2 regions of the Agrobacterium sp. LEGMi-208b genome follow, and region 1 is predicted to be linked to the other one. Evidence: predicted binding sites of a transcription regulator. Region 1 holds the regulator's gene; the other holds the start of a gene.
The links. Region 1 encodes LexA, which represses DNA repair genes until DNA is damaged. Its sites were predicted from a motif close to TGTTCNNNNTGTGTTCNG; they were not measured.
Positions count from the first base shown of each region.

Region 2: dinB (DNA polymerase IV) is a predicted target of LexA. The motif match lies at 3,508-3,525, and genes of this name have one in related genera.

Region 1 covers NZ_CM183445.1:162,087-169,615, forward strand. Annotated here, with positions in the region: gene kdsA (3-deoxy-8-phosphooctulonate synthase) at 71-916, opposite strand; gene AC5YUO_RS00830 (VOC family protein) at 916-1,809, opposite strand; gene lexA (transcriptional repressor LexA) at 2,022-2,744, shown strand; gene AC5YUO_RS00840 (glutathione S-transferase family protein) at 3,182-3,859, shown strand; gene AC5YUO_RS00845 (ComEC/Rec2 family competence protein) at 3,880-6,309, opposite strand; gene gltA (citrate synthase) at 6,617-7,529, shown strand, end outside.
Region 2 covers NZ_JCALIC010000003.1:151,326-158,854, forward strand. Annotated here, with positions in the region: gene AC5YUO_RS26105 (hypothetical protein) at 1-164, opposite strand, end outside; gene AC5YUO_RS26110 (hypothetical protein) at 161-415, opposite strand; gene AC5YUO_RS26115 (hypothetical protein) at 415-666, opposite strand; gene xth (exodeoxyribonuclease III) at 751-1,527, opposite strand; gene AC5YUO_RS26125 (hypothetical protein) at 1,539-1,715, opposite strand; partial or broken gene ku (non-homologous end joining protein Ku) at 1,915-2,535, shown strand; gene dinB (DNA polymerase IV) at 2,439-3,488, opposite strand; gene AC5YUO_RS26140 (hypothetical protein) at 3,642-3,947, shown strand; gene AC5YUO_RS26145 (GFA family protein) at 3,976-4,380, shown strand; partial or broken gene AC5YUO_RS26150 (XdhC family protein) at 4,408-4,848, shown strand; gene AC5YUO_RS26155 (nucleotidyltransferase family protein) at 4,841-5,482, shown strand; partial or broken gene AC5YUO_RS26160 (hypothetical protein) at 5,899-6,353, opposite strand; gene AC5YUO_RS26165 (response regulator) at 6,554-7,529, opposite strand, start outside.

The DNA of each region.
Region 1 (7,529 bases):
CGGCAGAAACGGCCCGCCCGCCATTAAAATCGATTGGCACGGACCGTGCCCGCCGTAGCGCCCCCGCCCCTCAGGCTTTGGTGATGGCGTCGAAAGCAAGCAGCTTTTCCAGCAGCTTCGGCATGTCCTTCAGATGCACCATGTTGGGGCCATCGGACGGTGCATTGTCCGGGTCCTCATGGGTTTCGATGAAGAGGCCTGCGACGCCGACAGCAACCGCCGCCCGCGCCAGAGTCTCGACGAATTCGCGCTGGCCGCCCGTTGAGCCGCCCTGCCCGCCCGGCTGCTGAACCGAATGCGTGGCGTCAAAGACAACAGGCGCACCGAGCGAAGCCATGATCGGCAAGGAGCGCATGTCGGAAACAAGCGTGTTGTAACCGAAGGAGGCGCCGCGCTCGCACAGAAGCACATTCGGATTGCCGCTCTCATTCAGCTTGGCCAGCACGTTTTTCATGTCCCAGGGGGCGAGGAACTGGCCCTTCTTGACATTGATGACGCGGCCGGTTTTCGCGGCGGCGACGAGAAGATCGGTCTGGCGGCTGAGAAAGGCCGGGATCTGCAGCACATCCACCACTTCGGAAACGATGGCGCACTGTTCTTCGGTGTGAATGTCGGTCAGAACAGGAAAGCCGAATTCCTTCTTGAGATCGGCGAAAACCTGCATGGCGCTCTCAAGGCCGATGCCGCGCTTGCCGGAAAGCGAAGTACGGTTCGCCTTGTCGAAGGACGACTTATAAACGAGCCCGATCCCCAGCTTGTCGCAAAGCTCCTTCAGAACGCCAGCGATCATGAAGGCATGTTCCCGGCTTTCCATCTGGCAGGGGCCGGCGATCAGGGAAAATCGCTCTGTATTGGAAAAGGAAACCGAATTGGCGCCGTCGCCGGCGGTGACTTTGAGATTGTTCGTAACGCTCATCATTTTTCCTCGAAGGCGAAGGCAACGCCCTGACCGGGTGCTGCGGACACCACCAGACGGCCGTCCGCTTCTGCGCTGGAGACGCCATTAGCAGTAAGCACCGCTTCTGTCACGGCAAGATCGTCAACGGAAAAGACGATGCCCGCGCCGTGCAATCCGCCGCCGCTCCACTTATTGGCGTTCACGGGGGCATTTACGGGTTCATCGCCGAAGGCCGGTTTTCCGGTTAGTCTTATGCGTGCATTGCCGGTTGCGAAAACCACATCACCATCCGCAGACAGCGTGCCGGCACAGCCAAAAACCGTTTCGATCAGCCGGGGCGAATCCACATCACCGCCGTAAGACAGCACGATCTCGCATAGCCCGGTAGTGCCGTTGGCATGCCGCTCCAGCGCCACGCGGTCACCCGGCAGGGCCTGCAGCCGCTCACAACTAAACAGGAAGAAATCCGCCGCCGGCCCACTTGCCGCAAAGGCGAGCCGAAAGGCCGCCTCGCTTTGCGAACCGTCCGGCATCTTGACCGGACGTGAAAATTCGAAGACTTCGCCCGCCGAAAAACCGGAGGCAACGAATCTGCCATGATCGGCCAAAGCGTCCTCCGTCGCGGCGACAAGAGCGGAAAACCCCTCCTCTCCGGCATGATTGCGGAAGGCATGGTCCCTTGCGGTGAACACATCTCCCCTGCCGATTGAGGCGATATACTTATCCGGCTCAGCAATTGCTAGGGGCTCCAGATAGGTGCCGTCTGAGAAAAAAACGCAGGCATTCTGGGTGCCGAAGGGGTGGAGAGCGGTGGGCGCGACCGTGAATCCAAGGCTCGCAAGGCGATCTGCGGCAAGCGTAAGGACCTTCACGGGCAGAACGAGGTGGTCGACACGGTGGGGCTTCGTCATTGTCGTGCTTCCTGCTTGTCAAGTCCGGCAGGACCATGCCGAACAGTCCGGACCGCAGAAAAGCACAATTGTGCGCTTTCAGGCAAATCATCAAAACAACAGATAGCGGCTTCACGAAATTTTAGGGGATTGCGGAACACATATGGAACATATAGTGTTCGTTCTGTATTTGTTTCGCGACTTCAACGACGATTCTCAAGGGTGTTTTCCTCATGCTCACGCGCAAACAGCAGGAATTGCTTCTCTTCATTCATGAAAGAATGAAAGAGTCCGGCGTGCCGCCCTCCTTCGATGAAATGAAGGACGCACTCGATCTTGCCTCCAAATCCGGCATCCACCGGCTGATCACCGCACTCGAGGAGCGCGGCTTTATTCGCCGGCTACCTAACAGGGCGCGGGCGCTGGAAGTGATCAAATTGCCGGAGGCCTACACGCCGGGTGCGAGGCCGCAGCGCGGCTTTTCGCCGAGCGTCATCGAGGGCAGCCTCGGCAAGCCGAAGACGCCGGAACCGGCCCCCGCCCCCAAGGCGCCAGCCAATGATCTCGGCGGCGCCGTCACCGTGCCGGTCATGGGCCGCATCGCCGCCGGTGTGCCGATTTCCGCCATCCAGAACAACACACATGATGTGGCCGTGCCGGTCGACATGCTGGGTTCAGGCGAGCATTACGCACTTGAGGTCAAGGGCGACTCGATGATCGAGGCCGGCATTTTTGATGGCGATACCGTCATCATCCGCAACGGCAATACGGCCAATCCGGGCGATATCGTCGTGGCGCTGGTGGATGATGAAGAAGCGACCCTGAAGCGTTTCCGCCGCAAGGGAGCCTCCATCGCTCTGGAAGCGGCCAATCCCGCCTATGAGACCCGTATTTTCGGACCAGACCGGGTGAAGATCCAGGGTAAGCTGGTTGGGCTGATCCGCCGTTATCATTAATTGGCGGCCTTTTTTCGCTGTGAGCGTCATCGGAAAGATGACGCTCCCTTTGAAACATCGCGGTTTGCCCGCTGGAACGATGCGGCTTTGCAGAGGTAAAGAGAGATCATCCAGAGGATCGGCGCGTCTTTTGTCGTGAAGGGTGGTTCCGGCTTCATGCCAGATGTTTTCGTTGTGGTGCAGGCTGCGGCAAAATGGGAGCTGGTTGAGACCATGGACAATGGGCATCCTTCGTTTCGTTAAGCAGGTATGCAGGTTATCAGTCTCTTCGCGGAGTGTTCCGCTGTCGGTCTCCGGGCGGTGACGTGGATGTCGGTCCTTCTCCCTGCCCTCACCTTCCCATTTATCAATGCGGCTTATGGGAGCCATGGATTATTTGCGATATTCCAAGGCCCATCCGCCGTTATAGAAATGCGCGTCATATCGGGGAGCACGCCATGTACGATCTTTATATCGCCAACAAGAACTATTCCTCATGGTCGCTGCGGCCCTGGATATTGATGCGCACGCTCGGCATCGCCTTCGATGAAAAACTCGTTCCCTTCGGCGAAGGCGTTTCCTTCTCTACCTTTTCCCCGACCGGCAAGGTGCCCTGCCTTGTCGATGAGGGCGTGACGGTTTGGGAATCGTTGTCGATCGCCGAATATCTGGCGGAAAGACACCAGGGCGTCTGGGCGAGCGACAAGCAGGCAAGGGCCTGGTCTCGTTCGGCGGCGAGCGAAATGCATGCGGGTTTTTCCTCGCTGCGCAATCTCTACCCCATGTCGGTCGGCATTCGCGTAAAACCGAAGGGTGGCGATGCCGGGCTTGCGGCCGATATAAAGCGCATCGATGCGCTGTGGAGCGAAGGTCTCGCGAAATTTGGCGGGCCTTATCTTGCGGGCCAGAAATTCACGGCGGTCGATGCCTTCTTCTGCCCGGTGGCCTTTCGTTTCCAGACCTATGGGGCGGAACTTTCGCCCGCGGCAAAAGCCTATTGCGACCGGCTGCTTGCCCTTCCCGCCATGCGCGAATGGTACGAGGCCGGACTGAAGGAGACATGGCGCGACGCGGCGCATGAAGAGGAAATCGGCGGGATCGGCGATATGACCGCGGATTTGCGCATCAAGGCCTGACGATCCATGCTGGCGGCACTTTATTGCGATGCCGCCAGCAACCGGGTCACGGCATCAGGCAGGTCGTGTTCAAAGCGGCCGCTTTTCCAGTCGTAATAGCGATGTTCGCTCCAGGGCCTGTCCATTCGGGCGATTGCGGCGCCCAACCTGCCGACCACCCCTGCCTGATCGCTGTCTGCGAAGTCCAGCTCCAGCGAACCGAGCCGCCGCAAAATATCGCGGTTCAACAGGAGCGCGCCCGAGCGGCATTGGGAGAAGGAGGTTCTGCGAGAGACTATAACGATATCGGCGATATCGCAGGCCTTTCCAGCAAAGCGGCCGTCTTCCAGAACGATGATCCATTCGCCGCTTCCCGCGCGCGCTGCGCACCATATGCCTTTGCTGCAGGTAAAAACACCGGCTTCGGCGTCTCTAAGGGCCACCGTCATCCGCCGGGCGACAGCGCTCATCTCTTTCGGATCGAGCTTCGCCTTCGTGGTCAAAGCCACTTTGGTTGTCGTGGTCTCGCTCTTGAGAAAGACCGGCGGCACAGGCTGTTCCGGCAAAAGCAGCGCCCTTTGCCACTGACCATAAACGAAACCCTGCGGCTGAGCTTTTGTCGTGTAGACTTTGCCGTCCGCCAGCAGCGCCACCAGCTCGCCATCCTCATGAACGAGCAGATCAGGCGGGTTGCGATAGGCCGCGGCGGCCGACAGGCCAAAGGCGAGGAACAGAAACGGCATGCCGAGAAGCGCAAGCCGGCTGCGCAGCAATGTCAGCAGCAGAAAACCAGCCGAAGCGAGACCCAGAAACCAGTCATGGGGTCGTCCCGTTGCCGCACTTCCTCCCCAGGACGCCACCTCCTGCGCAACCTCGATGACGAGGGCCATGCCGTAACCCATGACCTTCAGGAATGGCGCGTCGAGCCCGAAGGGCATCAACAGCATGGCGACAAGGCCGAAGGGCATGACGATGAGCGACATCAGCGGCATGGCGGCCAGATTGGCGAAAAGTCCATAGGTGGTGACACGCTGGAAATGCTCGACCGAATAGACCGCCGTCGAGAGCCCGCCGATCAGCGACGTCGTCATGACGCCGCCGATGATGGCGCCCGCCGTTTGCGCCACCGTCATCCATGCCGGTTTGCGCCCGATGAACAGACGTTCCCGCTCGGCGCGCCAGCGGCTCCAGGCGGCGTAGGAGGCGACGAGCGCGATGGTCGCGGCAAAAGACATCTGGAAGCTCGGCCCCATGATTTCCGATGGCGAAAAAGCAAGAATGACCAGCGCGGAAAGCGCCACATTCCTAAGGCTGAGCGAGGGTTGATCGAACAGCACCGCGATCAGCATCACCGATGTCATCAACCAGGCGCGTTCGGCGGAGACGGCGAAACCGGAAATGAGATAATAGGCAAGCGTCATCAGGAGCGCGGCGAAAGCCGAAATCTTCTTGACGGGCCAGCGCTGTGCAAATGCCGGAAAAAGACTGAAGGCAAGCCTCAGCCCGACAAAGAATATGCCGGACGCCAGCGCCATGTTGAGGCCGGATATGGCGACGATATGGGCAAGGCCGGACAGTCGCAACGCTTCCATCGTCTCGGGAGATATGGCCTGTCTCTCATCGGTGACGATGGAGGCGGCAAAGGCTCCGGCATCGCCGCCGATGGTGTTGCGGATGCGCTCGGCAATGGCGGTACGAAGGCCATAGAGTTGCATGTCGGCCCATTCCAGCCAGTCGGTCTTCGCGTCGATGCCGGGTGGAGTGACCGCCTGTGGCGGCTTGTAGAAGAATCCGGTCGCGCCTATGCCCTTGAAATAGGAGGCGAAGACGAAATCGTTGAGCCCCGGCAAAGCCGGGCCGGACGGCGGTGAAAGCCGCGCCTTGCCACGAATGGTCGCGCCAAGTGCGACAGGCTCGCCTGCCCCGCGTGAGAGAAGCGAGACCTTCCCCGGCGGGCGTGACAGTGTCGGCGCCTCCGTCGCGGCCAGCTGCACCACATATCGCCAGTTGCCACGGGCATCGACCTCCCTGCGCATCACCCTGCCGGTGATGGTGGTGGTGACGGGCGTATCCAGCACCACGGTCCCTGCCCGCCGCGTTTCGATTTCGGCGAAAAGCATGCCCAGCAAGAACAGCGCAACAAGGGTGCAGGCCGTCGCCGCGAAGCCCGAGCGATATTTCGCGAAAAATGCCAGGCCAGCGGCGATGAGACATGTGACCGCCAGGATGGGAAATGAAGGCGAAGTGTCGAGGGAAAACCAGAGGATCGCACCGCTGCCGATGAAAACCGGTACGAAAAGAAAATCATGGCCGAATGCGCGCTCCTCGGCCAAACATGCGGCGATTTTTTGAGAGGCGGCAACGCGCAGGTTCGGCTTGCTCACAGGGGCGAGCGCACCATAGGGCGCTATATCGCCGGTTCTGCGTAGCGGAAACAGGATATCCGCCGTGCCGGGCAAGCCGCCCTGCATCGTTTCCGCATATCCGAAATGCTGTTTTTCCCCTTGACCGAGCAATCCGCGCCGCGCCCCTGCCGCACCGGAAACAGGTTTGCAGGCGGACGCGAGGGATTGCAATGCTTTCCTTTAACCCGGCGTTGACCGAGATTGAATTGCCATGATCAAGAAAGCAAAAAGCAACGTCATTGCGTTTGCCGCAATGCACAATTTGACCTTTGGATAGCTTGGCATCGGCGCCAGGATCATATAGCTAATCGGTAGACGCTTAACCGCGGGGCGTGTCTCAGCGCCCCCACCCGCATGTTCTCGGAGGATCAGTATGACGGAAAAAAGCGCTACAGTGACACTTGGCGAAAAGCAGGTGGAACTCCCGGTCAGGGAAGGCACGATTGGACCAAGCGTCGTCGATATCGCCACGCTGTATAAACACACGGGCTCCTTCACCTACGACCCGGGTTTCACGTCGACGGCCTCCTGCGAATCCAAGATCACCTATATCGACGGTGACGAGGGCGTTCTCCTGCATCGTGGTTTCCCCATCGAGCAGCTCGCCGAACAGGGCGACTTCCTGGAAACCTGCTACCTGCTGCTCTACGGCGAACTGCCGACGGCTGCGCAGAAGAAGGATTTCGACACCCGTGTCACGCGCCACACCATGGTGCATGAGCAGATGAGCCGCTTCTTCACCGGCTATCGTCGCGATGCGCATCCGATGGCCGTCATGTGCGGCACGGTCGGCGCTCTCTCGGCCTTCTACCACGACTCGACCGACATCACCGATCCGCACCAGCGCATGGTCGCCTCGCTGCGCATGATCGCGAAGATGCCGACGATCGCCGCCATGGCTTACAAGTACCATATCGGCCAGCCCTTCGTTTATCCGAAGAACGATCTGGATTACGCCTCCAACTTCCTGCACATGTGCTTTGCCGTGCCGTGCGAGGACTACAAGGTGGACCCGGTTCTGGCCCGCGCCATGGACCGCATCTTCATCCTGCATGCCGATCACGAGCAGAACGCCTCCACCTCCACGGTGCGTCTTGCCGGTTCGTCGGGTGCAAATCCGTTCGCCTGTATCGCGGCTGGCATCGCCTGCCTCTGGGGCCCGGCTCACGGCGGCGCCAACGAAGCGGCGCTCAACATGCTCAACGAAATCGGCACGGTTGACCGTATTCCTGAGTATATCGCCCGCGCCAAGGACAAGAACGATCCGTTCCGCCTGATGGGCTTTG
Region 2 (7,529 bases), on a different replicon from region 1:
CGCTCGACAAGCTTCTCCGACAGCCGCTTGTCACCCACCAGCCAACCCCTGCCCACTTTCCTCTGTCGCCGGAAGAAAGCAATTGCTCGAAGCGCTTCTTCTTGCGTCCGGGTCGGACTGCCTATTGCCTCGACGGCGGCAGGATGGTCTGCCGTATTGTTCATGGTCTCCGCCCCCCGTTTTCGTTCGACGGGTTATCGGCTGCGGGCCACTCGTTGGCCGGTTCTTCTATCGGTTCATCCGCGGGATCAGGGTTGCGATCATAGGCGTGCTGTCGCTTTGCCAGAACTTCCTGAAGTGTCTCTACGACACGCGCTGTTCCGTGTCCCTCACTTGCGAAACGATCGATGATCTCAGCGACGGCATCATCCAACTGCTGAAACAGTCGTTCCTGATTTTCAGATCTCTCACTCATCAAAAATCCTCCTGATCAGCCACCGACCCGGCGCTGCTGCCAATCCTTGTATGGCGCCATAGCTGGCCCGGAAACCGATCCTCGATCGCCGTCTCCACCATGGCGATTTGGGCGAACACATCGCTGTCATCGCGGTCTTCAGGACGAATGCTCTCGCTTGCTTCCTCAAGCTTCTTCATCAGCCCAAACACTTCCTCGTCCGTCCTCGCCGCCAGACGGTCTGCGAACTCTACGGCGTCGAAATCTTGCATACCGTCACTCCTATGGTTCTCTATCGGCCATCGCCACGGGTGGTAGGCTTGGAAACGACCGCACCAACATGTCCTTGAGATATGCTATTCATCATCCAGTTCAATCCAGACCGGCGCATGATCGCTGGTGTGCTCCCAGGCCCGCGCGAACTTGTCGACGCTGCAGGTCTGCAGTCTTTCCCGCAGCAATGGGCTCAGCAGGAAATGGTCGATGCGAAGACCGGCGTCCCGGGCAAAGGCGTTGCGGAAATACTTCCAGAACGTGTAGATTCGCTCCTCCGGATGCAGCAGCCGGATGGCGTCCGTCCAGCCCATGGCAATGAGTTTGGCAAAAGCTGCGCGCACCTCAGGGCGAAACAGGGCGTCATCCCGCCAGCGCTCCGGCTTGTAGACGTCGAGATCGGTCGGCATCACATTGAAATCGCCGACCAGAGCCACAGGAACATCGAGTTCGAAGAGTTCCTCGGCGTAGGAATGCAGTCGCTCAAACCAGCGGAGTTTGTAGTCGAATTTCGGCCCAGGTGCTGGGTTGCCGTTCGGAAGATACAGGCAGCCAATGACGATGCCATGGATAGCAGCCTCGATATAGCGGCTGTGGCTGTCGTCGGGATCTCCCGGCAGTCCGCGTCGTGTCTCGCGCGGCTCCTGATCCTTAGCAAGGATTGCCACGCCATTCCAGGATTTTTGGCCGTGCCAGATGGCACCGTAGCCCGCACGCTCGATCTCGCGGCGTGGGAATTTGTCGTTTGGCGCCTTCAATTCCTGCAGGCAGACGACATCAGGCTTTGCCTCGGCGAGCCAGCGGAGTAAAACATCCAGCCGACCGTTGATGCCGTTGACGTTGTAGGTAGCGAGCTTCACCGGCGTGTCCGTCAGTGCTTGCGATCGCCCGTGTCGCCCTGACCCGGTTTCGCATCGTGCTTCGCGTCGTGGCGTGCATCGGCCGACAGCGAGCGAGAGACGTCGACACTCTCCTTGAATTTCCCCTCCTTGTCACGGCGGACATAACGCTTGTCGGTTCCCGTATCGATCAGTTCGCGTTTGCTCATGGCAGTGCTCCTTTAGGTTTGCTCCATGAAGAAACGCGTGTGACCAGGAAAAGATGCACGGGAATCAAGAGACTAGCGCAGACTCGCAAAACGAGTTGGCCTGATCGCGCTAAGTCCTTGAAAATTGATTCGTTTCGACTCGGAACAATTACATGCTGATTCGCTTGAATCGCCTAGGTTGTGTCAGGAGTTCTGCGTCATGGTTGCCCCGAGAGCGAATTGGAAAGGCTTCATCAAGTTCGGAGAGGTCGCTTGTCCGGTGGCGCTGTACACTGCAGCATCATCCTCGGAAAGGATCGCCTTCAACACGCTGAACCGCAAGACCGGCAACCGGGTCAAGCGCGAGTTCGTCGATAGCGAGACAGGTGATCCGATCGACCGGGGCGACCAGGTGAAGGGCTACGAGGTCGAAAACGGCCAATACATCATCCTTGAGCCCGAGGAGGTCGCGGCCGCAGTTCCTGACAGCGACAAGACGCTCAAGATCGACGCCTTCATCCCCTGCCACGAGATCGACGACGTCTATTTTGACGAGCCGTACTATCTGGCGCCGAACAAGATGGGCACGGATGCTTTTTTTTTGCGCGACGGCATGAAGAAAGCCAAGGTTGCCGCGATTGCCCGGACCGTTCTCTTTCGCCGCGTTCGAACCGTCCTCATCCGTCCGCATGGCAAAGGGCTGATCGCCACAACGCTGAACTTCGATTACGAGGTGCGCTCCTCTCAGGATGCGTTCGAGGAACTACCCGATCTGAAGATCGAGGGTGAAATGCTGGAATTGGCTGAGCACATCATCGGCACCAAGAAGGGCAGCGTCGATGCCAGCACGTCTGAATAGGGGAGGGCAATTGTCCTGCTCCGCGTCGCCTGGGTGAAGTCGGAATATTTGATCTTCACCGTCACCGTCTTGCCGCTGAAACCTTTGGCCTCGCAGTAGCCCCAGACCTTTTCCGCAAGCGGCCGGAGCTCGTTGGTCACGAACTCGAGGTCGTCAATGTCCGTGGCAAACGTATCTTCCGCGCCGACGGACTTACGCACCCGGTCCGGCCTGACCTGCCGCTCATTGATGCCCCGGGCAATGCCATAGAAATACGGTCCGAACTTTCCGAAATGCTCGACCAGAAAAGGCAAGGACTTTGCCTTCAGATCCGCACCGGTCTCAATACCAAGCCGGTGCATCTTTTCCGCTGTGGACGGGCCGACGCCATGGAATTTCTTGACCGCGAGCTGTTCGACAAAGGCCGGACCGTTCTTCGGCGTAATCACCGCCTGGCCGTTCGGCTTGTTCAGATCCGACGCCATTTTGGCCAGGAGCTTGTTGTATGAGATCCCGGCCGAAGCGTTCAGTCCGGTGACCTCCTTGATCCTTGCCCGCATTTCCAGAGCAATCTCGGTGGCAATGGGCATAGCCTTCAGATTTTCGGTAACGTCGAGATAAGCCTCGTCGAGCGACAAGGGTTCGATGATCGGCGTGTAATCCGCAAAAATCTCGCGGATCTGTTGCGAGACGGCGCGATAGACTTCAAACTTGGGCTTTACGAAGATCAGATTGGGGCATCTTCGCGCCGCCGTGACTGACGGCATTGCCGAGCGCACGCCGAACTCCCGCGCCTCGTAGCTTGCTGCTGCAACGACGCCACGGGCAGCCGCTCCGCCAACAGCCAGGGGTTTACCACGAAGCTCCGGATTGTCGCGCTGCTCTACCGACGCGTAGAAGGCATCCATGTCCACATGGATGATTTTTCTGACGGTTGAGACGGAGGCGAGATCCATTGCGATTAAGAGTCTCTAGTGAAACGAAACAAGAACATAGCAGCTGCCGGTGACGCATCCAAGTCCTAACCCTCAATTGCTGCATCTGCCGAAGGAAACTCCTCGGTTCTTCAGGCGTTTGATCAATAACCCTAGCGAAGTGGAGATTGACCGATGGCCAACGATAGCACCTCGACCACAGCAGTTTTCGAAACGCGTGAGGCTGCCGATCTTGCGGTGGAACATCTCGTCCAGCAACATGGTATTGCCCGGCCTGACATCTTCGTCCAGTCGACCTCGGCGAAGAATACCTCCGGCTCTGCTCCCTCCGGCGGGGACGTCTCTTATGACGGTAGTGCGCGCAGCGATGCTCCGCTAGAAGGAGAGATCGAAGTTTCCGCCGATATCAATTCCAGCATGATCCGCACTGTTCAGCGGACGTTCGGTGACCTTGGCGCGACCCGGGTCTCCGGACGCTGATGTCCAGCGTCTGGGATGGAGGGCTGACATGCACATCGATGGCGCATGCCAATGCAAAAAGATCACCTATAAAGCCGAGATCGATCCGCAAGACGTCGCGATCTGCCACTGCACCGACTGCCAGAGATTGACGGGAACCGCCTACAGGGTGACCGTCAGCACACAACGCAGCCATTTTCAGATAACGTCCGGCGAGCCCAAGCTTTACATCAAGACCGCCGACAACGGCCGCAGGAGGTTCCAGTTCTTCTGTGCTGATTGCGGATCGCCGATCTATACGACGGGCGAGGATGAAGACGCCAAGCAGGTTGGGATCAGACTGGGAACGGTAAATCAGCGTCGGGAGTTGGAGCCCCGCTCGCAGATATGGTGCTCCTCGGCGTTGGCGTGGGCTCAGGATCTGACCCGACTTCCGGAGCGAGCTGGGGATTGAGCGTCTCTGTTGAAGTTGACGAAGTTGGATGGACAGTTCGAGACAGTTTACCGCCCGGGGACCAGCATTGTCGTGTCGGGCCAGACCGCAGTGGCGCTCACGGTCGCAAGAATTGCGCAAGCGGCGGGACACGACGTGACAGTTTTGAACAATGGCGAAACATACGAGGGTTCTTATCCAACGATCGACCCATTTACCGCCGTCGTGCTTCTGCACCACGATCTCGATGCGGAGGAGCGGATTCTCGAACGCGCACTGCATTCAACCGCGTTTTACATCGGCGCGCTTGGGAGCACGCGTACTCATCTGAAGCGCCTGGAACGTCTGCGGCGCGCGGGTTTTTCGAATATTGAGGTAGACCGCATAAGGGCACCCATCGGATTGTTCGGACCGACCAGGGACACAACCTCGCTGGCATTATCGGTCCTGGCCGACGTCGCCGCTTCCAGATTGACCATCTATGCTTGACTACGCGCGGGGTGATCGGACAAGGGGATGTCTTACGATTGCCGCGCTCGTCCTTGCTGCAGGGAGATCGACCCGCACTGGTGGCTCGCACAAGCTGTTGGCGACATTCGGCGGCGTCCCGCTAATTCGGCGATCCGTCTTGGCGGCGAGTGGATCAGAATGTGAGAACGTGATCGTGGTCACTGGACATCTGGATGACGAAATCCGTTCCGCGATCGAGGATATTCCCGTACGTGTTGTTCACAAGTCGGACTTTGAGTCAGCAATTGCGACGTCCATCATCGTTGGACTGCGCGAAGCGATCTGCTTGCGCGCCGCCGGGGTTATGATCTGTTTGTCCGACATGCCCGATCTCACGAGTGAGCATCTCAATCTCCTTGCCACCAAATTCCAACAATGCGATGGAGAACCAATTGTTCGGGCTGTCGCTGCCGGCGAACCTGGCCACCCGATAATCTTTCCTGCTAGCACTTATCCGGAGCTATCGAAGCTAGCTGGGGATGTCGGCGCGCGCGAGGTCGTTCGGCACCATTGGAGGTCGACGATCGTCGTGGAGATCGGACCAGCAGCCAGGACGGACCTCGATACGCTGGAGTCGTTGCGGGAAATAGGCTGGTTGCCCGCCCAATGTTGAAAATCGGGTCGGCCAATCCTATAGCGTTGGCTGGGGTTCAAAGGCCGATGGAGGCGGCGGTTGTGGATACGCAGCGCGGCCATTCCCTCAAAGATGATTTAGGTGGCACGACCCATTAGCGCCGAAGAGGAAGCGGCATCGTCGCGTCTCGTTGACGACGAAGGCAACCCATAAAAGTATGAAATTCCGTCTCTGGAAGATTTTTCAGGCCGGATGAAGGGGAAAGCCGTGGCCGACTCACAGTATGAAGCCGCGGTTAGCAGCGTCGATAACTAGGAGGTCGTTTGTTGCAACGGCTTGGGTGGAAGAGCGACGATCTTCGTCGGTTACCGTACGAACCTCAGTATGGTCGGAACGCTACGTTCGCCTCACCGTTAGGACCTAATCCTGTAGTAGATAGCGTTGGAGCGCGTGCGTACGCGCCATTCATCGACGGCGCCTCGGTCAAGCAGATCTTCGACCACTTTGGGGTCAAAGACATGGAACGTGATCTGACGAGCCCGCCCATTCAGCCGGACCGTTCTGGTCCCCGCGCTCGTGAGACGTCCGTCGGCAAGCCAGCGATGCCTTTCCCCAGCTTTGATGGCGAGAAATCCTGTATCTCCCGGGGAATGATCGGCAGGAGTTCAATTCCTTCCAACGCGCGCGAGATGATCACAGCTGCCGTATTAAAGGCAGTTTTCTCATCTGCCGGCATTGCGAGGATCAGATCAGGGCCATCGAGTGAAAGGGCTTTTTTAGAAACGATGGGGAGCCGGGACTTTGTCTCCTGAAGGATGCCCTTCGCCCGCACTGCTGAGCCAAGCGTGGCGGGGGGCGACAGCGTCCATGTCCTGAGCAGTTCTACGTGGGTTTTTTCAGTTTTCGGCATGCTTGATAAATGGGTTCAGCACCCTGTCAGGTCAACCACAGTATCGAAACGAATGATCGCTGGCGCTCTGGGCTTACCCTAGACATGACGAATGAACGGGATGTCGTCGCCGCCTTTTGAGACCGGTGCGTCGTTGCGGCGTGCAGCAATTGCGTTCCGTTGCAGCGCCCAGCGCCAAAGCAGCAGGTGAACGCCAAGTCTCAGCGCGAGGTGGTTTCAGCAAGGATTGCCTCCAACCCATCTATTGTGAACGGCTTCGACAACTGGAGTGCATCCGAAATGCCAGATGTCGATCTTGCGCCATCGTCACCACTGGCAAACACGATATGCATGGCCGGCCAGCGCTCCCGAGCCTGCCGCGCCAGATCAGTCCCTGACATTCCCGGCAAACCGACATCCGTCAGCAGGACGTCGATTTTTTCTGTCTCGAGAACGGCAAGTGCCTTTTCTGCCGAGCCAGCTTCAAATACCTTGTGGCCGAGTTCACTGAGCATATCGACTGTTGACATCAGGATAAGCGGCTCGTCTTCCACGACAAGTATTCGCACCTGCGCCAGGCTGGTCATCGGATGACTTTGCATAGGTGCTATCTCATCGCGGTCGAGCCGCTCGACGGCGATTTGCTGTTGCCGCGCGTTACTCAACACGTGGCGAACCTTGCGGGCAAGCGCTTCACGCGTATACGGCTTGGACAACAATTCAACACCTGTATCCAGCCTGCCGCCATGGACGATCGAGTTTTCCGTGTATCCCGACGTGTAGAGAACAGCGATACCGGGAAAAAGACCCTTGACCTTTCGCGCAAGTTCCGTGCTCCGCATAGGGCCCGGCATGACGACATCGGTAAAGAGCAAATCGACATGCACGCCGCTGTTGACGATGGCAAATGCCGATTGAGCATCATGTGCTTTCAGCACCCTATATCCCAGATCGGTCAGAAGCGCGACGGACGTATCGCGCACCCCGTCGTCGTCTTCCACGACAAGAATAGTCTCTGTGCCACCGCTTGTCGGGATGACACTAACGTCTGCCAGGCTGTCTTCCACTTGCATGGTTCGCGGCATATAGAGCTTCATGCTCGTGCCAAGCCCGACTTCGCTGTAAATTCTCAGATGGCCCCCGGACTGTTTGAGAAAACCATAGACCATGGAGAGGCCTAGACCACTGCCTTTGCCT